DNA from 2 places in the Acidiphilium cryptum JF-5 genome. Region 2 is predicted to be linked to the other one. Evidence: riboswitches for the same ligand, from Rfam matches in the RefSeq annotation. Region 2 holds a riboswitch; the other holds the start of a gene.
What was found. Region 2 has a riboswitch for cobalamin ahead of ACRY_RS17990 (TonB-dependent receptor plug domain-containing protein). Riboswitches for the same ligand answer to the same signal wherever they lie in the genome.
Positions count from the first base shown of each region.

Region 1: another riboswitch for cobalamin. It lies ahead of metE (5-methyltetrahydropteroyltriglutamate--homocysteine S-methyltransferase); the one in region 2 lies ahead of ACRY_RS17990 (TonB-dependent receptor plug domain-containing protein).

Region 1 covers NC_009484.1:2,434,307-2,445,260, reverse strand. The annotation lists gene ACRY_RS13550 (xanthine dehydrogenase family protein molybdopterin-binding subunit) at 1-2,338, opposite strand, end outside; gene araD (L-arabinonate dehydratase) at 2,445-4,175, opposite strand; gene ACRY_RS13540 (MFS transporter) at 4,289-5,470, opposite strand; gene metE (5-methyltetrahydropteroyltriglutamate--homocysteine S-methyltransferase) at 5,590-7,899, opposite strand; cobalamin riboswitch at 8,035-8,269, opposite strand; gene ACRY_RS13530 (IS1595-like element ISAcr1 family transposase) at 8,466-9,482, shown strand; gene ACRY_RS13525 (ABC transporter substrate-binding protein) at 9,603-10,859, shown strand.
Region 2 covers NC_009484.1:3,376,428-3,387,381, reverse strand. The annotation lists gene metZ (O-succinylhomoserine sulfhydrylase) at 1-35, opposite strand, end outside; gene ACRY_RS18015 (DsbA family protein) at 129-794, opposite strand; gene ACRY_RS18010 (TetR/AcrR family transcriptional regulator) at 893-1,495, shown strand; gene ACRY_RS18005 (hypothetical protein) at 1,492-1,755, shown strand; gene ACRY_RS18000 (glutathione S-transferase family protein) at 1,748-2,446, shown strand; gene ACRY_RS17995 (haloacid dehalogenase type II) at 2,461-3,144, shown strand; cobalamin riboswitch at 3,180-3,388, shown strand; gene ACRY_RS17990 (TonB-dependent receptor plug domain-containing protein) at 3,494-5,509, shown strand; gene ACRY_RS17985 (branched-chain amino acid ABC transporter substrate-binding protein) at 5,797-7,032, shown strand; gene ACRY_RS17980 (branched-chain amino acid ABC transporter permease) at 7,043-7,972, shown strand; gene ACRY_RS17975 (ABC transporter permease subunit) at 7,979-9,961, shown strand; gene ACRY_RS17970 (ABC transporter ATP-binding protein) at 9,954-10,691, shown strand; gene ACRY_RS17965 (Nramp family divalent metal transporter) at 10,688-10,954, opposite strand, start outside.

The DNA of each region.
Region 1 (10,954 bases), 940 kb from region 2:
CCCACACACGGCGCGGGGTGGCCGGTATGTCGATATGCGCGATGCCGAAGCCGGACAGCGCATCGGCCACCGCGTTCATCACCGCCGGCAGGCTGCCGGCGCAGCCAGCCTCGCCGCAGCCCTTGACGCCGAGCGGGTTGGTCCGCGCCGGCGCCGGGTGGCTGGCGAAGCCGATCCCCGGCACCGCGTCCGCCCGCGGCAGCGCATAGTCCATGAACGAGCCGGTCAGCAGCTGGCCGGCCTCGTCATAGGCGACCAGCTCGTGCAGCGCCTGGCCGATCCCCTGCGCCACACCGCCATGCACCTGGCCGGCGACCAGCATCGGGTTCACCAGCACGCCGAAATCGTTGACCGTGTGATAGGCGACGACCTCGATCACCCCGGTTTCGGGATCGAGCTCGACCTCGGCGATGTGGCAGCCATTGGGGAAGGCCGAGGGCACGCCGCGCGTGACATGGCCGACATCGAGCGTGGCGGGCACACCCTCGGGCAGGGTGCCGGCGGTGCGCAGCCGTTCGGCGAGGTCCATGATGTCGATCCCGAGATCGGTGCCGGCGACACTGAAGCGCCCGTTGGCGAATTCGATGTCGGCCTCGCCGGCTTCGAGCAGATGGGCGGCGGCGCGGCGGCCCTTTTCGATCACGAGGTCGCCGGCCTCGATGATGGCGGCGCCGCTCTGCATGATCGAGCGCGAGCCGCCGGTGCCGCCGCCGGCGAGGAGCTGGCTGGAATCGCCCTGCACCAGCCGGATGCGCTCGAAGGGAATGCCGAGCTTGCCGTGCAGAACCTGGGCGAAGGGGGTCGCGTGGCCCTGGCCGTAATCGAGCGTGCCGGTGACGATCGTCACCCCGCCATCGGCATCGAAGCGGATGCCGCCCATCTCGGGGCTCGCATCCGCCGTCACTTCCAGATAGTGCCCGATCCCGCGCCCGCGGATCCGCCCGCGCGCTTCGCTCTCCGCCCGCCGTGCCGCGAACCCGTCCCAGTCCGCCGCGGCCAGCGCGCGGTCGAGGGTCGCGGGGAAATCGCCGCTGTCATAGGTCAGGCCCGAGGGCGCGCGATGCGGGATCGCCTCCGGGCGGATCAGGTTGCGCCGGCGCAGCGCCAGCGGATCGAGCCCCATCTCGCGCGCGGCGGTCTCGACCAGCCGCTCCATGTAGTAATTGCCTTCCGGCCGCCCCGCGCCGCGATAGGCGCCGACCGGGGTGGTGTTGGTGAAGACGCTGCGGCTGGAAACCTCCATCAGCGGGGTGCGGTAGACGCCGACGAAGTTCTTCACCGCGTTCAGCGTCGCCGGCAGCAGCACCACGTTGGAGAGATAGGCGCCGAGATTGGCAAACCCGGTCAGCCTGGTCGCGAGGAAATTGCCCTCGGCGTCGAGGGCCAGTTCGGCCAGCATCTCATGGTCGCGGCCATGGCTGTCGGAGAGGAAGCTGCCGGAGCGCTCGTCGGTCCACTTCACCGGCCGGCCGAGTTGCCTGGCGGCGAGCAGGGCGCAGACATATTCGGGATAGCACGAGGCCTTCATGCCGAACGAGCCGCCGACATGGCCGGCCAGCACCCGGACCTGCTCCTTCGGCACGCCGAGCACGGTGCAGAGCAGCCCCCGCATGTTGACCGCCCCCTGGCAGCCGAGCCGCAGCACGTAGCCCTCCGCCGGGTCGAACTCGCCGATCGCAGCACGAGGCTCCATCGGGCTGACGATCACGCGGCTGCTGCGCAGGCTCAGCCGGGTGACATGCGCGGCCCGGGCGAAGGCGGCGGCGACGGCCTCGGCATCGCCGAAATGATAGTCGAGCACGAGATTGCCCGGCGCCTCGTCGTGCAGTTGCGGCGCGCCGGGGGTGGCGGCGTCGCGCGCGTCGGTCACCGCCGGCAGCGCGTCGATCTCGGCCAGCACCGCCTCGGCGGCGTCGCGCGCCTGCTGGAGCGTTTCGGCGACGACGAAGGCGATCGGGTCGCCGACATACCTGACGCGGTCGGTCGCCAGCGCGAATTGCCGGGGCCTTGGCGTGTCCGACCCGTCGCGGTTGCGGCTCGCGGCCGCCGGCATCGGGCCGAAGCCCGACGCCGCGATGTCGGCGCCGGTGATGATCGCGGCAACGCCCGGCATCGCCGTGGCGGCTGCGGTATCGACGCCGCGCAGAATGCCATGCGCGACCCCGCTGCGCACCACGACGCCGTAGAGCTGGCCCGGCCGGTCGAGATCGTCGGTATAGCGCCCCTCGCCGCGCAGCAGCACCGGGTCTTCGCTACGCGACACCGGCTGGCCGATCGCGAAGCGCCCGGTGGCCAGCGCGCGATCCAGCCCTTCCGGCTGGCGGAGGATGCGTGTCATGCGGAATGTCCTTCGAAGAACGTCAATAGGGTTGCCCCTTATGTTCGGTCCCGACAGGGCGGGCGCAAGATGCGGTACCGTGAAACCCGGCCGTGCTAACCAGATGTCAGTGGATTTCCGGCTCCGCGATCGTCCCCGGCCGGGCCAGCACGTCGAAATCGCAGCCGGTATCGGCCTGGCCGATATGGGCGGCGAAGATCGCGCCATAGCCGCGCGGGAAGCGCGGCGGCGGCGTCGTCCACGCCGCGCGGCGCCGGGCGAGTTCCTCATCGGACAACCGCACGTCGATCCGCCGCGCCGCGACGTCGATGGCGATGACATCGCCGGTGCGGATCAGCGCGAGCGGTCCGCCGACGAAGGATTCCGGGGCGACATGCAGCACGCAGGCGCCGTAGCTGGTGCCGCTCATCCGCGCGTCGGAAATCCGCAGCATGTCGCGCACGCCCTGGCGGAGCAGCTTCACCGGGATCGGCAGCATCCCCCATTCCGGCATGCCCGGCCCGCCCTGCGGCCCGGCATTGCGCAGCACCAGCACATGATCGGCGGTGACGTCGAGATCGGGATCGGCGACGGCTTTCGCCATCGCGTCGTAATCGTCGAACACCAGCGCTGGGCCTTCATGCTTGAGCAGGCGCGGCTCCGCGGCGGAGGGTTTCATCACGCAGCCGCCGGGAGCGAGATTGCCGCGCAGCACCGCGAGCCCCTCGGCGCGGGAGACCGGATTGTCCAGCGGACGGATCACGTCGTCGTTCCACACGGTCGCTCCGGCGATGTTATCGCCGAGCGTCATGCCGTTCACCGTGCGGGTCGCGAGGTCGAGCCGGTCGGCGATGCGGGTGAGGAAGGCCGGCAGGCCGCCGGCGTAGTAGAAATCCTCCATCAGGTATTGGCCGGAGGGGCGGATGTTGGCGAGCACCGGCACGCCGGCGGAGAGCGCGTCGAACCGGTCGAGATCGAGCTCGATCCCGGCGCGGCGGGCCATCGCGATCAGGTGGATGATCGCGTTGGTCGAGCCGGCCAGCGCCGCGCTGGCGACGATCGCGTTCTCGAAGCTCGCCTGGCTCAGCAGGTCGGCGGGAGTGACGTCGTCCCAGACCATCTCGACGATCCGCCGCCCGGTCGCCGCCGCCATGCGGGCATGGCGCGAATCCGGCGCCGGGATCGAGGTCGCCCCCGGCAGGGTGAGGCCGAGCACCTCGGCGAGCGAGGTCATCGTCATCGCCGTGCCCATCGTCATGCACACGCCATCCGAGCGGGCGATGCCGGATTCCATGTCTTCCCATTGCGCTTCGGAAATGTTGCCGGCGCGCTTCTCGTCCCAGTATTTCCAGACATCCGAGCCCGAGCCGAGGATGCGCCCGCCCCAGTCGCCGCGCAGCATCGGCCCGGCGGGCATGAAGATCGCCGGCAGGCCGGCGCTGATCGCGCCCATGATGGTGGCCGGCGTGGTCTTGTCGCAGCCGCCCATCAGCACCGCGCCGTCCACCGGCAGCGAGCGCAGGCTTTCCTCGACCTCCATCGCGAGCAGGTTGCGATAGAGCATCGTCGTCGGCTTCACGAAATTCTCCGGCAGCGCCATCACCGGAATCTCGACTGGAAAGCCGCCCGCCTGCAGCACGCCGCGGCGGATCGCCTCGACGCGGGCGGGAAAATGCCCGTGGCAATGGGCGAGGCCGCTCCAGGTGTTGACGATGGCGATGACCGGCTTGCCGGCGTAATCCTCGGGCGCGTGGCCGAGCTGCTTGATCCGCGAGCGATGGCCGAAGCTGCGCAGGTCGGACGCGCCGAACCAGCGGTGGCTGCGCAACTCCTCGGGTGTCTTGCGCGTCTTGGTCATCGTGGGTCTCCTCGCCTGCCGGCGCCGCAGGGCGCGGCGCCGCCTCCGGTTCTGGAATCTAGCAAGGATCGACGCAAGGGCCACGCCGCGCCGGCCGATGGGCGGGCGGGCGATCAGCCCGCCGCGCCGCGCGCGCCGCGATGGGCCAGCAGCGCCGCGCCGAAGCCGAGCGTGGCCGCGATCCCGCCGATCAGGAACACGCTGGCATAGCCGGTGCGGTCGGCCAGCAGGCCGACGACCGGGCCCGTCGCGCCATAGGCCAGGTCCTGGAACGCGGCGAATCCGCCGATCGCCGTGCCGCGCAGATGCGGCTCCACCCGGCGGATCGCTTCCTTGCCCATCGAGGGGAACACCATCGAGCAGCCGAGCCCGGTCAGCAGGGCGCCGAGCAGCGCGACCCATGCCTCGGGCGCAAGCCAGATCAGATATTGTCCCGTGGCTTCGACCAGCAGCGACCCCGCCGCCACCGCGGTGCCGCCGACCCGGTCCGGCAGGTCGCCGAAGGCGAGGCGCATCAACACGAAGCCGATTCCGAAACAGGTCAGCCCGAGCCCGGCGCCCGGCCAGCCCTTGCTCAGGAAGTCGAGCGACATGAAGGCGCCGAGCGCGGCGAAGCCGATCCCCTGCAACCCGACCGCGGCACCCGGCAGCGCGATGCGCCGCACCACCCGCCAGAGCGGCTGCCGCTGTCCCGGCGTCGGCGGCGCGTCGGGAAAGCGGAACGCGATGGCGGCGCCCAGCACCGACAGGAGGGTGCAGGTTGCCATCAGCCCGGCAAAGCCGAGCGCGCGGAACAGCGCGAGGCCGAGCGGCCCGCCGACCGCGAGCGCGCCATACATCCCCGCGCCGACCAGCGCGATCACCTTGCCCGAGCGGGCATGGCCCATCAGCCCGATGCCCCAGCCGATCATGCCGACCGCGACCTGGCTTTCCCCGACGCCGAGCAGCGCCCGCCCGGCGAGCAGCACGGCGAAGCGGAGATGCGGCGCGGCCGGCACGGCGGCGGCCATGCAGATCGCGCTCGCCACGGTGTAGACGCCGAGGCCGCGCAGCATGCAGCGCCGCCCGCCCCGCTCGTCCGCCAGGCGGCCGGCCTGCGCGCGGGTCAGCAGCGTAGTCAGGAACGGCAGGCCGACGGCGAGCCCGCCGAGCGCATTGTCGAGCCCGAGCCGGTCGTGCACCTCGATCGGCACGGTCGGCAGCGCCATCGCGACGGTCAGGTAGGAGACGAACAGGATCCCCGTCAGCACGATGACGCGGCGCTGGGCTGCGGCGGGGGATGCGGCGATCGGCATGCGGAACGGGCTCCGGCGGCGGGTTGCGGCCGATGCCGGTGTATCCGCGATCGGCCGCGCCGCAAACGCCGCCCCGCGCGGTGCCGGCCGGATGGCGCGCATCCGGCCGGCGGGCGGGATCAGGCCGGGATCGCCTCCGCCCGCAGCCGCCGCGCGGCGCCGACCAGGTTCTCCAGCGCCGGAATCACCTCGCGCCAGTTGCGGGTCTTCAGCCCGCAATCCGGGTTCACCCAGAGCTGGTCGTCCGCCAGCTTCCGCCGGGCGAGGCGGAGCAGGGCGAGGATTTCCTCCTCGGGCGGGATTCGCGGGCTGTGGATGTCCCACACGCCGGGGCCGATCTCGGCCGGGTAGGCGGAGGGGCCGTGGCCGGCGAAGGCCTCCAGCAGTTCCATCCGGCTGCGGGCGGTCTCGATCGAGATCGCGTCCGCATCCATCGTGGCGATGGCCGGCATGATGTCCTGGAATTCGGCGTAGCACATATGGGTGTGGATCGCCGTGTCGTCGCGCACCACGGCGGTGGCGAGGCGGAAGCAGGACACCGCCCAGCGCAGATAGGCCTCGCGGTCGGCGGTGCGCAGCGGCAGCCCCTCGCGGAAGGCCGGCTCGTCCACCTGGATGATGGCGAGGCCGGCGGCCTCGAGGTCGGCCACCTCGTCGCGCAGCGCCAGCGCGATCTGCCGGCAGACCGTCTCGCGCGGCAGGTCGTCGCGCACGAAGGACCATTGCAGCATCGTCACCGGCCCGGTCAGCATCCCCTTCACCGGCCGGGCGGTGAGCGACTGGGCATGGCGCGCCCAGCGCACCGTCATCGGCCGGGGCCGCGCGACATCGCCCCAGATGATCGGCGGCGCCACGCAGCGGCTGCCATAGGACTGCACCCAGCCATGCCGGGTGAAGGCGAAACCGTCGAGCTGCTCGCCGAAATACTTGACCATGTCGTTGCGCTCGAACTCGCCGTGCACCAGCACGTCGAGCCCGATCCGCTCCTGCAGGCGGATCGCGTCCTCGGTCCAGGTCGCGATCGCTTCGTCGTATTCGGCGGCGCCGATCTCGCCGCGCGCGAGCGCCGCCCGGGTCCGGCGCACGCCCGAGGTCTGCGGCAGCGAGCCGATCGTCGTGGTCGGAAAGGCGGGCAGGGGCAGGCGCTGCCGCTGCCGCGCGCGCCGCGCGGCGTGCGGGGCGGGGCGGCGTTCCATCTCCGGTGTCGCGCCCAGCAGCCGGGCGGCGACGTCGGTCCGGTGGACCCGCGCGCTGTCGCGGCGGGTGCGGAGTGCGGCGTCAGAGGCCTCCAGCGCCTCGGCGATCGCGCCCTCCCCCTCGTCGAGGCCGCGGGCGATGGTCGCGACCTCGGCGAGCTTCTGGGTGGCGAAGGCGAGCCACGGGCGGATCGCCGGATCGAGCCGGTCCTCCTGCGCGAGGTCGACCGGCACGTGCAGCAGGCTGCAGCTCGGCGCGATCATCAGCCGCTCGCTGCCGCCGAGCGCGCGCGCCGCCTCGCGCGCGGTGGCGAGGGCGGCGCGCAGGTCCGCCCGCCAGACATTCCGCCCGTCGACCAGCCCGAGCGAGAGCCATGTCGCCGGGCCGATCGCGGCGAGGACCGGCGCGAGATCGTCCCGGCCGCGCACCAGGTCGAGATGCAGGCCGGCGACCGGCAGGGCCAGCGCGGTCGGCAGGTTGTCCGCGATCGGCGCGAAATAGCTGGCGAGCAGCAGGCGCGGCGTCGCCCCGCGGGCGAGGGTCTCATAGGCGTGGCGCAGCGCCGCCCGCGCCTTCGGCGCGAGGTCGAGGGCGAGAACCGGCTCGTCCATCTGCACCCAGGCGCAGCCCTCGGCGGCCAGCTCCGCCAGCACCTGCGCATAGCAGGGCAGCAGGCGGTCGAGCAGGTCGAGCGGATCGGACCCGTCATCGGTCTTGGCGAGCAGCAGGAACGACACCGGGCCGAGCAGCACCGGCCGGGTGCGGCGGTGGCGGGCCAGCGCCTCGCGGAACAGCGCGAGCGGACGGTTGGCGGTGACCGCGAAATGCTGCCCCGCCGCGAGCCGGGGGACGAGATAGTGATAGTTGGTGTCGAACCACTTGGTCATTTCGAGCGCGGGCAGGCCGGCCGCGGCATCGCCGCCGCCGGTGCCGCGCGCGAGGGCGAAATAGGTCGGCAGCGTCACCTCGCCGCCGCGCCAGCCATAGCCCGGCGGAATCGCGCCGACCATGCAGGCGGTATCCAGCACATGGTCGTAAAGCGCGAAATCGTTCGAGGGGATGTGGCCGATGCCCAGCCCCTGCTGCAGCGAATGGGACTCCGCGCGCAGCAGGCGCGCCGCCTCCTGCAGGCCGGCTTCGGACAGCTCGCCCGCCCAGTGCGCCTCGAGGGCCGATTTCAGCTCCCGCCGGCGGCCGATGCGGGGAAAGCCGAGACTGGTCGCGATGCTCATGCGCGGCCTCCCCGGCGGGCGTGGGACCGCGAACGGCGCGATGAGGGGGAAACGAGAGGACGCGCGCGGCAGGCGCTGCCGCTGATGCGTGCAGTCATGGGTCGGCTCCGGCTTCCGGTGCACCCCGCCCGGCAGCAAGGTTGGTGCGACACCGGCAGGTCTCCTGGCTCACGGCTCGACGCTGGTGGCCCTGCCTTCCCGAACCGCTCCCGGTTCAGTGGCTCGCCCTTGCGGGCGGACGGACCACCGGCTCGCCGCTGACAGTTGCGGGGGCAGCCATCGACTTGCTTCCGGGACAATGAAGCCCGGCCGAAGCGCACGATGTTCCCTTTTCACCCGCTCGCGCGGGACCGGTGACGAATGTCGTATGCCGCCCGGACGGACATTCGGCAAGGGTGGCGGCATCCGCCGCGCCGGCAAATAATCGCGTCGTCCGCGCAGAATCGTTGCAGTCATGGATCGAGTTCGATCGGTATTTCATCCCCGGGGCGAAAATCGGCAATCACGGCTTGTTTATTGCTTGCCTATCCGGTTGACTCCCATACCTACTAGATCTAGTGTTGGGCATGGATGTCCTGGCCCGTGAAGACCTGCCGTTCCCGCAGTCTCTGCCGGAATTCCAGCGTATTTTCCCGAACGACGCGGCCTGTGCCGCCTATCTCGAAAGCGCCCGCTGGAATGGAGGGTTCGCCTGCCCAAGGTGCGGCGTCGTTGGCGAGCCGTTCCGTTTCGAGGCGCGCCCGGGCGTTCTGCGCTGCCGGGCCTGTCGCAAAGACGTAAGCCTGATGGCTGGGACCGTTATGGAACGCAGTCACACGCCGCTGTCGACTTGGTTCTGGGCGGCTTACTTGATCGCCAGCCAGACGCCCGGAATGTCGGCCGTCCAATTTCAGCGGCAACTCGGCCTGTCGCGCTACGAGACCGCCTTCGGCATCCTTCATAAGCTGCGCGCCGGGATGGTGCGCCCCGAGCGCGACAAGATTGGCGACACGCCGCAAGAACACGTCGAAGTGGATGAAACGTGGGTTGGAGGACGAACCCGAGGCGATGGACGGGGTGTCCATCACAAGGTTCTCGTCGCCTGTGCCGTGGAGGTGCGCCACCGGAAACCGGGAACCAAGCTCGACAATCGGAAAGACGGTCGCTACGCGGGACGCGTTCGTCTCGCTGTTGTCCCCGACCGTAGCGCCAATTCGCTCTGCGGATTCGTCGAAAACGCCGTTGCTCCCGGATCGCTGATCGTTACCGACGACTGGAGCGGCTATGCCGGTCTCGGAAGGCGCGGGTTCGACCACCATGCAATCGCCGAATGCGGCGACCCGGAGGTGGCAGAAGAATTCCTGCCGATCGTCCACTTGGTCTTTACCAACCTGAAGACCTGGATCAACGGCATCCATCACGGGGTCAGCGCCAAACATCTACAAGCCTACCTCAATGAATTCACGTTTCGGTTCAACCGGCGCCTCTATCCCTTCAACGCGTTCCGCTCGCTGCTCGGAATCGCGGGTAGGGCAGCCGCACCAACCTTTGACGAGCTTTATTCCGGGGAATGGACACACCCTACATTTAGTGGGTGTGGGTAACAACCGGATAGGCAAGGTTTATTGGTTGCGAGTATTGACCGTCCGGCTTCTGTGGTCATATCGGTCGGTCAAATTTCAACAATTGGCCGTGACTGGCTCATTGCATCAAGGGGAGCAACCATGCGGGCACAATTCAGACGCGCCTGGGGTTTTTGCGCGGCGGGAGTCCTGGCCTCGGGCCTGGCGCTGGCGGGCATCGGCCAGGCGTCCGCCGCGACGGCGCCGTCGGTCCTGAAGATCGGCACGCTCTATGCGAGCAGCGGGTCTTTCGCGGTGGCGTCCGAGGGGCAGTATCACGGGCTCGAATACTGGGCGAAGACGGTCAACAAGTCCGGCGGCGTCTTCGTCAAGGCGTTCGACAAGAAGATCCCGGTCAAGATCGTCGCCTATGACGACCAGAGCTCGACCGCGACCGCGACGACGCTGTACAACCAGCTCATCACCCAGGACCACGTGAACCTGCTGGTCGCCGATTTCGGCTCGGTGCTCACCTCGGTCGCGATTCCGCTGGCCGCCGAGCACCACATGCTGCTGATCGACCCGACCGGCTCGGGGGCGAACTTCTTCACCAAGAAGACCGACTATCTCGCCGATGTCAGCATTCCCGCCTCCACGGTGTGGCCGCTGCCGCTCGGCCATTTCCTGCTCGACCACAAGATCAAGCGCGTCGCCGTCATCTACGATTCGAACGATTTCGATGCCTCGCAGGCGGAAACGCTGAAGGCGACGCTGAAGAAGGGCGGCGTCACGCCGGTGTATTATCACGGCGTGCCCACCAGCGAATCCAACTACACCGTGCTGCTGCACACGATCGCGGCGCACCGGCCGGATGCGGTGATCGAGTTCGGCTATCCGCCGAACGACATCGCCTTCCTGCACACGCTGGCCGGCAGCGGCCTGCACTTCAAGATGACGTTCACCATCTTCCCCGGCCAGCTTCTCGCCCTGATGACGAAGAATGTCGGCGCGAAAACCCTCGCCTATACCTACACCTATCCGACGCCGCCGCTCGTCTCCTTCGCCAAGACCACCTATGGCCCGAACACCGCGACCTTCGTGAAGGAGTTCACCGCGGCGACGCATAACGCGCCGAACTTCCTCGATGCGGCCGGCTACAATACCGGGCTGATCATGCAGGACATGCTCGGCACCGCGCCGAAATTCACCCAGCTCGCCTTCCATCAGGCGCTGATGGACATGTCCGGCAAGACGACGACGGTGCTCGGCCAGTTCAAGATCAACGCGAACGGCGCCCAGCTCGGCGAATTGCTGCCGGTGGCGCAGCTCGTCCCCGCCGGCAAGACCAACAAGATCGTCGTGGTCTATCCGCAGGACAAGGCGACCGGCAAGCCGGTCTATCCCGCGCCGCACCACTGACCGGCGCCCCGGAACCGCAGGATCCCGGCCCGTGACGGGCCGGGATCTTTCGTCGATCCGGACCACTGGTTTCCAACTTCCCTGCAAGAAAGGGC
Region 2 (10,954 bases):
AGGTTGGTCGCGGGACGATAGATGCGTGAGGTCATGTTCCGTCTATATCCTGCCCGCGCCGGACGGCAACCCACACCGGCAGAACGCTGTCGCGCGGCCCTTCGCCGGCGGCAGGCGGGCCGCCCCGATCAGCCCGCCAGGGCGGCGGCGCCAGAGAGCGACGTATCCCCCAGCCAGCGGCCAAGTGCTGGAACCAGCCGAGCCGCGGGCTGAAAGCCTTCGGTCACGAGGGCATACTCGTGTTCGGTGCCGGAACTCGCGATGAGGGTGGGAAACCCGGTGATGCCGGCCTGCTGGGTAATCGCAAAATCCTGCCAGGTTTCGGCACCGAGTTCGTCGGAACAGAGCGTATCGCGGAACTGGTTCGCGTTGAAGCCGAGCCGTGCTGCGATTCCGGCAAGCACAACCGGATTCGTGACGTCCTCGTTCCCGGTGTAGAAAGCACGCTGGATGGCGGCGAGAAGGTCGAATGCATCCGCCATCGAGCGGCGACGGGCCACCACCAGCGCACGGCAAGCCGGCTCGGTGTCGTAGACGAAGCGGGCGCGGTCGAAAAACGAGAAATCGAAAGGCTGACCAGACGCGTTCCGCACATGCTCCCAATGCCCGCGGGTGCGGGCCTTGGCGGCCTCGTCCATCGGCTCGGTCGTGCCGGGCCGCAGCCCGCCAACGATCAGACGAACCGGCAGGCGTTCGCCATACCTCCCGCGGATGGCGTTGATCACCGGCGCGAAACCCCAGCACCAGGAGCACATAGGGTCTGCAAAGTAGACGAGATGCGGTTGAGTCATCATGTTGGCTGGCTTCTAGTGCGGTCCCGAGACACGTTGTTTTGTAGCAAACGTTACATTATATCATGGTGGACGATGATTCAAACCAGTACAGCTGCCCGATGCCGCGCCCACGCAGTCTGACAAACGAAGACCTGCTCGATCGGGCCATCCCGATCTTTCTCGGCAAGGGCTATGCCGGGGCTTCGTTGCGCGACCTGACAGAGGCCACGGGGCTCAGTGCCGCTGCGCTTTATCATCGGTATGGCGACAAGAACGGCCTGTTCCGCGCCGCTATCGACCGTTATGCCGATGACATGATGGTGCCGCTTCTTGAACGGTTTGCCGCCGAAGACGATCCGATCGCGGCGATCGCCGGGCTTCTCGCGCATCTGAGCCATGTTTCGGCGCAGGACCCGCATCGGATGGGGTGCCTGCTGGTCAACAGCGCGATGGATGGCGGACCGATTTCGGCTGAGGCCCGCGCTCAGGTCCATGCCCGGCTGAGCCAGCTGGAAGCATTCTTTCGCGATCGGCTTGAACACGCACGGGACCAGGGGCGCCTGCCCGCCGGGATCGAACCTCCGGCGCAGGCGGAACTCCTCCTCGCGACCGTTCTCGCCTTGCGCACCCTGGCGCGCCTCGATCCAGACCCCGGCCGGCTCGACCGGCTGGTCGCCGACGCGATGAGCCGCCTTCATCCCGGCGGATCCGGGACTCCATGAGCGGTCTTCACTGCCGGACCACGCCGAACGGCCGCCAGACCGTGATCCTGCTCGAAGAGGCCGGGCTCGATTTCCGGATCGAGCCGCGAGCGCGGCATCGGCACTCCCTCGACGATTTTCCCAACCTGAAGCGCCGGTTCACGGCAATCGCCGCGCGGCGCGCCTGCGATCTGGCGCAGACGATCAACAACACGCCGACCGTATCCGCGACACGCGGGCGCACTCGTTCGGCCCGCGGGCAAGGAGACCCTGATGCGTGAACCCCTGAAGCTCTACGATCTCGCCGGCGCCGACGAACGCGTCCGGTTCAGCCCGAATTGCTGGCGCACCCGCTTCGCGCTGGCGCACAAGGGCCTGCCCTGCGAGACCGTGGTCTGGCGCTTCATGGAAAAGGACGCCATCGCCTTCTCCGGCCAGGGCAAGGTGCCCGTGCTGGTCGATGGCACCCGCCACGTGCATGACAGCTGGACCATCGCTCTTTATCTCGAGGATACCTATCCCGACCGGCCGAGCCTGTTCGGCGGCGCTGCCGGCCGCGGCCTCGCCCGCTTCGTCAACCAGTGGACCAGCGAGGTGCTTCATCCCGCCATTGCGAAGGTGGTCCTGCCCGACCTCGTCGACATCCTGCACGAGGGCGACCGCGACTATTACCGCTCGACGCGCGAGGCCGCGTTCGGCACCACGGTCGGGGCGCTGCGGGCGGCGCGCGAGGACAACGTGAACGCGCTCCGCACCACATTGCGGCCGTTGCGCAGCACGCTGGCGGACCAGAAATTTCTCGCCGGCGACGCCCCGAACTATGCCGACCATGTCGCCTTCAGCGCCTTCCTCTGGGCGCACGCCTCGTCCCCGGTGAAGATCCTCGCCGCCGATGACACGCTGCACGCCTGGTGCGGGCGCATGTTCGACGCCTATGACGGCCTGGCTCGCCTCCTGCCGGCCGCCGCCTGAACGGGAGGAAGCCGATGTCCGCCATCGAGGGTATCCGCGCCTGCGTGTTCGACGCCTATGGCACGCTCTTCGATTTCGGCTCCGCCGTCACCCGCTGTCCGGATGTGCCGGATGACCGCCGCGCGGCGCTGGTGACACTCTGGCGGGACAAGCAGCTGCAATACACCTGGCTGCGCAGCCTGCAGAACCTCTACACCGATTTTGAGACCGTCACCGCCGACGCGCTCGATTTCGCGCTGGAGGCGACCGGCCTCGCCGACCCCAGGCGGCGCGCCGCGCTGCTGGCTCTCTACCGCATCGTCTCGGCCTATCCGGAGGTCAAGGCGACGCTGGGCACACTGAAGGCGAAGGGGATTGCCACGGCGATACTCTCGAACGGCACCCCGGCGATGCTCGCCGCCGCCATCGCCCATGCCGGGCTCGGCGACGTGCTCGACCATGTGCTGTCGGTCGAGGCGGTCGGCGTGTTCAAGACCGATCCGCGCGTCTACCAGTTGGTGCCGGCGCGGCTCGGGGTCCAGCGCAAGGAAGTCTGCTTTGTTTCCTCGAATGGCTGGGATGCCTACGGTGCCTCGGCCTTCGGCTTCCGCGTCGCCTGGTGCAACCGGGCGCGGCAGCCGGCGGAGCGGCTGCCTGGCGCGCCCGATGCGGCGATCAGCGATCTCTCGGCCCTGCCCGGCCTGCTCGGCCTCGGCTAAGCCAGCGCGCTTGCGCCGCCCGGTCCGGCGGCATAATGATTTGGACAGGAATCGGTGGCCCGCAAGGGCTGAAACGGGAATGCAGAAGGGCGAGATGGTGCCCCGGCTGCGGCTGCCCCCGCAACTGTGAGCGGCGAGGCGCGTTCATTCCGGCCATTGCGAGGCGGCGCAGACCGTCCGCGAGAAGGCCGAACGCGCCCATGACCCGCGAGCCAGGAGACCGGCCGGTCCCGAGACCATGCGCGCGCGTCCGGGCGGGGTGAACCGGGTGCGAAGGGTGAAGTCCCGAAGCCTTCGGTCGCCCTGATGGCAACACCCGCCCCGCCGGGTGCCGGACCGGAGTTTTTCCATGCGCGAGTTCGCGCGACACATCTTTTTCGTCCCCCTCGCTTTGTGCGGGGCGCTCGTCGGCGCCCGCGCCCAGAGCGCACGGCTTCCCGCCGGCACCGTGCCGATCGAGACCGTCACCGCCTCCTATGTGCGGACACCCATTGCCGACACCCCCGCATCGGTCACGGTCATCACGGCGGCGCAACTTCGCCGGCGCGGCGTGACCACCCTGGCCCAGGCGCTCGAGGCGGTTCCCGGCCTGAACGTCGTGCAATCGGGTGGGCCGGGCGCGCAGACCTCCGTCTTCATCGACGGCACGAATTCCGAAGACGTGCTGGTGCTGCGCGACGGCGTGCCGGTGAACGATCCCTCGGTGGCCAACGGCGCGTTCAATTTCGGCAATTCCGGCATCGGCGATATCGCGCGGATCGTGGTGGTCCGCGGCCCGATGTCCAGCCTCTACGGCTCGGGCGCGATCGGCGGCGTCATCAACCTGATCAGCAAGCGCGGGCACGGCGCGCCGCATGTCGATTACGACCTCGCCGGCGGCTTTCCCGGCCAGGGCGAAGGCAGCGTCACACTCTCCGGCCAGAGCGGCAAATTCGATTACGCGATCACCGGCTCCCTCATCGAACAGGCAGGGTTCGACGCGACGGCGCGGCGCCTCGCCGTCTACGCCGCGCATCGCGATCCGTTCCGCTACAAGCTCGGCGCCATCAATCTCGGCTACACGCCGGTCGCCGGCACGCGGATCTCGCTGATCGTCCGCGCGCGGCAGACCGGGAGCCAATATCCCGATCTCGGCTATCCGATCTTCGACGATCCCTATGAAAACAGCTTCGATTCGAATGTCTTTTTCCGCTTCGGCGTGAAGTCGCACCTGTTCGACAACCGGCTGATCACCGAACTCGACATCGCCCACATCCAGGACGACCGTCGCTACCTGACTTTGCTCGATCCCGCCGACCCCAACCAGTTCGCCGGCGACAGCGGCTATCGCGGCGATCGCACTGTGATCCAGTGGAACAACGTGATCCGCCTGCCGGATTTTGGCCCGATGACCGACCCGACGCTCGTCGCCGGCATCGAGACCACACACGATACGGCGGTCGAAAACTACAACGCCAGCTTTGGCGGCTATCCCTACCTCCAGAGCCTCGCTGCCTCGCAATCCACCACCGCGGGGCATTTCGGCGCGCAGGCCACCATAGCGCGCCGCCTGTCGGTGCAGGGCGCTGTCCGTGCGGATTCGGTCAGCGGCTACGGCACCGTGGTGACGGAGCGCGGCGGCCTCGTGCTCGCCGTACCCGCAATCGACACGCGGCTGAAAGCCTCGGCGGGCAGCGGCTTTCTCGCCCCCTCGCTCTACGACCTGCACGGCATCGACAGTTACGGATATCACGGCAACCCGAACCTCCACCCCGAACACTCGGTCGGCTACCGGTTCGGTTTCGAGACCGTGCTGCCCGCCTTCGGCATACCCGAAGCGGTCACGCTGCGGATGAGCTATTTCCACCAGGACATCTCGAACCTGTTCGAGTACACTTCCCTGCCTGACGGCACCAGCACGGAGGAAAACGTCGCCCGCGCCCGGATTCACGGCATCGAGGCGGGCATCGGCTTCGCGCCGGCCCCCTGGCTCTCCGGCCAGATCGACTATACCCGCACCATCGCCCGCGATGCTGCGACCGGCACCGCCCTCCTGCGTCGGCCGGAAAACGCCGGATCGCTCACCCTCTCGATCCGCCCGATCCCGGCGCTGTCGATCGAACCGACCGTTCGCTATGTCGGCCGCTTCTCGGATTACCTCTACGCCAATTCCGGCTATCCGATCACCTCCGGCAATCCGAGCGGCGTCGGCCTCGCCCAGCCCGGCACGATCGCCAATCTCGCGGTGAACTACCGGATCAGCCGCGCGCTCACCCTCTTCGCGATCGGTCGCAACCTGACCAACTCGGCATTCGAACCCGTGAATGGATTGCAGATTCCGGGGCAGAACTTCCTTTTCGGCTTGCGGGGAACCATCGGCGGCTGAACCTTTGCTCACCGCATAAGACATATTCATGAAATACATATGCTGCGGCGCACAAAATTCTTGAACGGGAAAGCGATTCCGCCATATAGTGCAACGCAGCAAACGATCAGTCGTTTGTCTGCTTTCTTGGACGTTTCCTCCCTAAACTTGGCGGCCTCGTGGCCGCCTTTTTTTTTGCGGCAGTTGCCGGCGACGCGGTGGAGGAGCCAAAAAACACTTGCCTTCGCTCACGAGCTGTTTACCTTGCGCATGGCAGCTATCTCACAAAAGCAAGAAGGACGGGACCAATGGCACTATCAAGGCGCAAAGCTCTGCGTGGAGCGGCGGGAACATTCATCCTCGCCTCGGCAAGTCCCATCGCCCTGGCGGCGGACAAGGTCTATCACATCGGGATTACGCTGCCCCTGACCGGCGCAGATGCCGAGGCCGCGCACCTCATTCTTCACGGCGCGCAGCTCGCCATCAAGCTCGCCAACCAGAGCGGCGAACTCGGCGACATCCGCCTCGAGCCGATGATCCTGAACAACGCGACCGCGACTGCCGGCCAGTACGATCCGGCCCAGGCCGCCACCAACGCGCGCAAACTGGCCGGCACGCGCACGGTGCTTGCCAATGTCGGCCCCGAGATGAGCGGCTCCGGCAAGGCGATGGCGCCGATCCTCTCGATGGCCAATCTCGCGACCATCACCCCCTCGTCCACCGCGCCCGACATCACCAATCCGGCCTATGCCGGCGAGTTCGATCCGGGCGGCAAGCCGATCTATTTCCGCACCGTGACGACCGATGCCTATCAGGGCCCGAACATGGCGAATTTCTACGCCGAGGTCCTGAAGGTGAAGAGCGTCTACATCCTCGATGACAGCGGCGCCTACGGCGTCGGCCTCGCCAACGCCTTCGAAGCCCAGGCGAAGAAGAAGGGCATCAAGGTCCTCGGCCGCGACCGGCTCGACCCCAAGGCCGCCGACTATTCCGCCGTGCTCACCAAGATTGCCGCGACCAAGACCGCCTCGCTCTATTACGGCGGCACGATGCAGGCCGGCGTGAAGCTGGTGAAGCAGAGCTACCAGATCATTCCGCACGTGATCAAAGGCGGCGGCGACGGCATCCTGAGCCCCGAAATGATGACGGCCGCCGGTTTCCCCGCCGCCGAGGGCTGGTATGGCACCAACGCCTCGCCGCATGTGGTCGATGACCCGAAGCTGGCGAACTGGGTCAAGCTCTATACGAAAACCTACGGCGTCGCGCCGGACGATTACGCCATCACCGCCTATGACGCCGCCCTCGTCGCCATCGCCGGCATCAAGGCGGTGCAAAAGGCAGGCAAGCCGCTCACCGCCGCCAATGTCCGCGACGCGATCGCGACCGTGCATGTCAACGGCTTGCAGGGGCCGATCAGCTTCGACAAGTATGGCGACATGACCAGCCACATCGTTGCCGTGTTCCAGTTCCACCAGGACAAGTCCGCCCCGCTCGGGGACCTGAACAAGCAGATGCGATACGTCGGCGTGGCGCCGCAGCACTGACGCGGCGCCCATGACCGGAATGGCGGTTTTTCTCCAGCAGCTCGTCAACGGGCTGAGCCTGGGGGCGATGTACGCGCTGCTGGCACTCGGGTTCACCCTTGTCTACGGCATTCTCGAGCTGATCAATTTCGCGCATTTCAACGTCTTCATGGTGGGAGCGTTCGTTGGCCTCATCGTGCTGCAATGGTTCGGCCTGCAGGGCCAGGCGGTGGTGCTGCACGGCGCCCCGCTGGTGCTCTCGCTGCTCGCCGCCCTCGCGGTGACGATGGTGACCTCCGGCGTGCTCGGCGTCGCGATCGAGCGCTACACGCTGCGGCCGATGCGCAACGTGCGCGGGCCGATGGCGATGATCACCACGATCGGCGTCTCCTACATCCTGTTCAACGTCGTGCTGCTGCTGACCAACGCCCAGGCGCTGAACTACCCCGACCCGATGCCGAGCATCGACTACCATCTCGGCGGGGTGACGATCCGCCTCAAGGCGGTGATCATCTGGATCGTCGCGGCAGTGCTGATGTGGGGGCTGAACCTGTTCGTCAGGCGTTCGCGCCTCGGCAAGGCGATGCGCGCCGTCGCCCAGGATGCCGAGGCCGCGCGGATGATGGGTGTGGAGGTCGATCAGGTGGTGATGATCGCCTTCTTCGCCGGCTCCGCCCTGGCCGGCGCCGCCGGGATGATCTTTGGCCTGTACTACAATTTCACCCAGTACAGCATCGGTTACACCGCGGGTCTGCGCGCCTTTACCGCCGCCGTGCTCGGCGGCATCGGCAACGTGCCGGGGGCGATGGTCGGCGGCCTCCTCATCGGCCTGATCGAGACGATCGGCAGCCAGTACATCGCCGCGAAATGGGCCGATGTGATCATCTTCTCGATCCTGATCCTCACGCTGGTCTTCCGCCCGGCCGGCCTGCTCGGCGCGCAGGCGCCCAACCGCTCGTAGGCGGCGATGAAGCGCCTCGCCCTGCTCTCGCCCCGCCAGCGCCAGGCGCTGTTCGCCGCCCTGCTGATGGTGCTTCTGCTGCTGCCCTTCCTCGGCATCGGCCAGGCGAATATCGACGTCGCGGCCAATAGCTGCGCCTATGCCGCACTGGCGCTCGGGCTGAACATCGTGGTCGGTTTCACCGGCCTGCTCGATCTCGGCTACGCCGCGTTCTTCGCCATTGGCGCCTATGCCTATGGCATCCTGAACTCGTTCCAGCTCCACCCGCACTGGAGCGCGGCCTGGGCGCCGCTCGCGGCGATCGGCTTCGTCGCGAAACTCGGCGCGGGTGCGGCGGCGACGGTGCATTTCACCTTCCCCTTCTGGCTGATGCTGCCGGCCTCCGCCGTCATCGCCGCCTGTTTCGGCATGGCGTTCGGCGCGCCGACCCTGCGGCTGAAGGGCGACTATCTCGCCATCGTCACCCTCGGCTTCGGCGAGATCGTGCCGATCGTCGCGCGCAACTGGTCCTCGCTCACCAACGGCGCCGAGGGGCTGAACGGCGTCGGCCCGCCGGTGCTGTTCGGCTACCGCTTCGGCATTAACGCGACACCTTATTATTACGTCGGCCTTGGCCTCGTGCTGCTGCTGCTCTTCATCTCGCTGCGGCTGAAACCCTCGCGGATCGGCCGGGCCTGGATGGCGGTGCGCGAGGACGAGATCGCCGCCAGCGCAATGGGCGTGCACACCACGCGGCTGAAGCTGCTCGCCTTCGCCATGGGCGCCGGGTTCGCCGGCATGACCGGCACGTTCTACATCGCCAAGCTGCAGACCGCGACGCCGGACATGTTCGACCTGCCGGTCTCGATCATGGTGCTGGTGATGATCGTGCTTGGCGGCCTCGCGAGCGTCTGGGGCGCCATTCTCGGCGCGGTGCTGCTCGAACTGCTGCAGGCCTGGTTCCTGCCCGCCCTGTCCGGCTGGGTGCAGGGGCTCGGCAACGCGATCCATTCGCCTTTCCTGCAAAATCTCGAGCTCACCTCGGCCTCGGAACTGATCTTCGGCATCATTCTGGTGACCATGATGCTCTACCGGCGCGACGGCCTCGTTCCGGTCGGCCGGAACGAGGTGCGGCTGAGCTATGAGCAGCAGGACGCCGCCGTCTCCCGCGGCGCCGCCCCGGCCGTGGCCAGGCTGCGCGCCGGGCTCGCCGAAACCACCGCCGACGCACGGCCCGCCGCGCTCGAAATCCGCGACCTCACCGTGAAATTCGGCGGGCTGACCGCGCTGAAATCGGTCTCGCTCGATGTCCCGCCCAGCAGCATCGTCGCCGTGATCGGGCCGAATGGCTCGGGCAAATCCACCCTGTTCAATAGCATCACCGGCCTCGTGAAACCCTCCGCCGGCGTAGTGCGCTTCGCCGGGCGCGACCTGCTTGGCCTGCGGCCAGACCAGGTGCTGCGCGCCGGCGTCGCCCGCACCTTCCAGAACATCCGCCTGTTCCCCAACCTCACGGTGATGGAAAATGTGCTGATCGGCCAGCACACGCATCTCTCCGCCGGCGCGGCCGGGGCGGTGCTCGGCCTGCCCCGCGTGCGCGCCGAGGAACGCGAAGCGCGCGAATTCGTGCTCGAACTGCTGGCGATGTTCGGCAACCGCCTGGTGCCGCGGATCGACCAGGGCGTGGCGCAACTCTCCTACGCCAATCGCCGCCGTGTCGAGATCGCCCGCGCGCTCGCCTCCCGCCCGCGCCTGCTGATGCTCGACGAGCCGACGGCGGGCATGAACCCGGCGGAAAGCATCGAACTCGCCGAACAGATCGCCGCCTTCCGCGATTTCGGCCTCACTGTCCTGCTGGTGGAGCACAAGCTCGATGTCGTCACCCGCCTCGCCGACAACGTGATCGTCCTCAACCATGGCGAGAAACTCGCCGAGGGACGGGCCGACGAGGTGCGGCGGAACGAGGCGGTGATCGAGGCCTATATCGGCCGGGGCGTGGTCGATGCCTGAGGAAACCCTGCTCGAATTCGCCGGCGTGCACACCCATTACGGCGACCTGCACGTGCTCAAGGGCGTCGACTATTCGGTCGCGCCGGACGACATCGTGGTGCTGCTCGGCGGCAATGCCAGCGGCAAGTCGACCACGATGAAGACGATCATGGGCACCGTCACCCCTTCCCAAGGCGAGGTGCGCTTCCGCGGCGCGCCGATCAACCGGCTCAGCACCTCGGAGCGGGTCAGGCGCGGTATCGCCCCGGTGCTGGAGGCGCGGCGACTGTTCCCGCGCATGACGGTCTACGAGAATCTCGAAATGGGCGCCTATACGCGCAAGCGCGGCCCGGAATTCGACGAGGATCTCGAACGTGTCTATGAGCTGTTCCCCCGCGTGAAGGAACGCCGCCACCAGCTCGCCGGCACGCTGTCGGGCGGCGAGCAACAGATGGTCGCGATCGGCCGCGCACTGATGGCCCGCCCGGCGCTGATCTGCATGGACGAACCCTCGATGGGCCTCTCGCCGCGCTTCGTCGAGATCGTGTTCGGCATCATCCAGACCATCAACCGCCAGGGTGTGGCCATCTTCATGGTCGAGCAGAACGCCCACATGGCGCTGCAAATCGCCAGCCGCGGCTACGTGCTGCAGACCGGGCGGGTCGTGCTCTCAGGCCCCGCCGCAGACCTCGCCGCCAACCCGGCGATCCGCGAGGCCTATCTCGGCGAGCTGCAAGTGGAGGAAAACTAGCCCGGCAGCGGCACGTTCACGCCGAAGATCTGCAGGAGCAGAATGACGTTGAGTCCGAGGATCACGATGGCGCCACCGATCGCGGCGATGGCGGTGATCCCGCGCACCGCGAGCGCGCCCATCAGCGCCCGCCGTGTGGAAAACCACAGCAATGCCAGCATCGGCACCGGCAGCGCCAGGCTCAGCACCACCTGGCTGAGCACCAGCGCACGTGTCGGGTTCACGCCGAGGCCGATCACCACGAAGCCGGGGATCATGGTCAG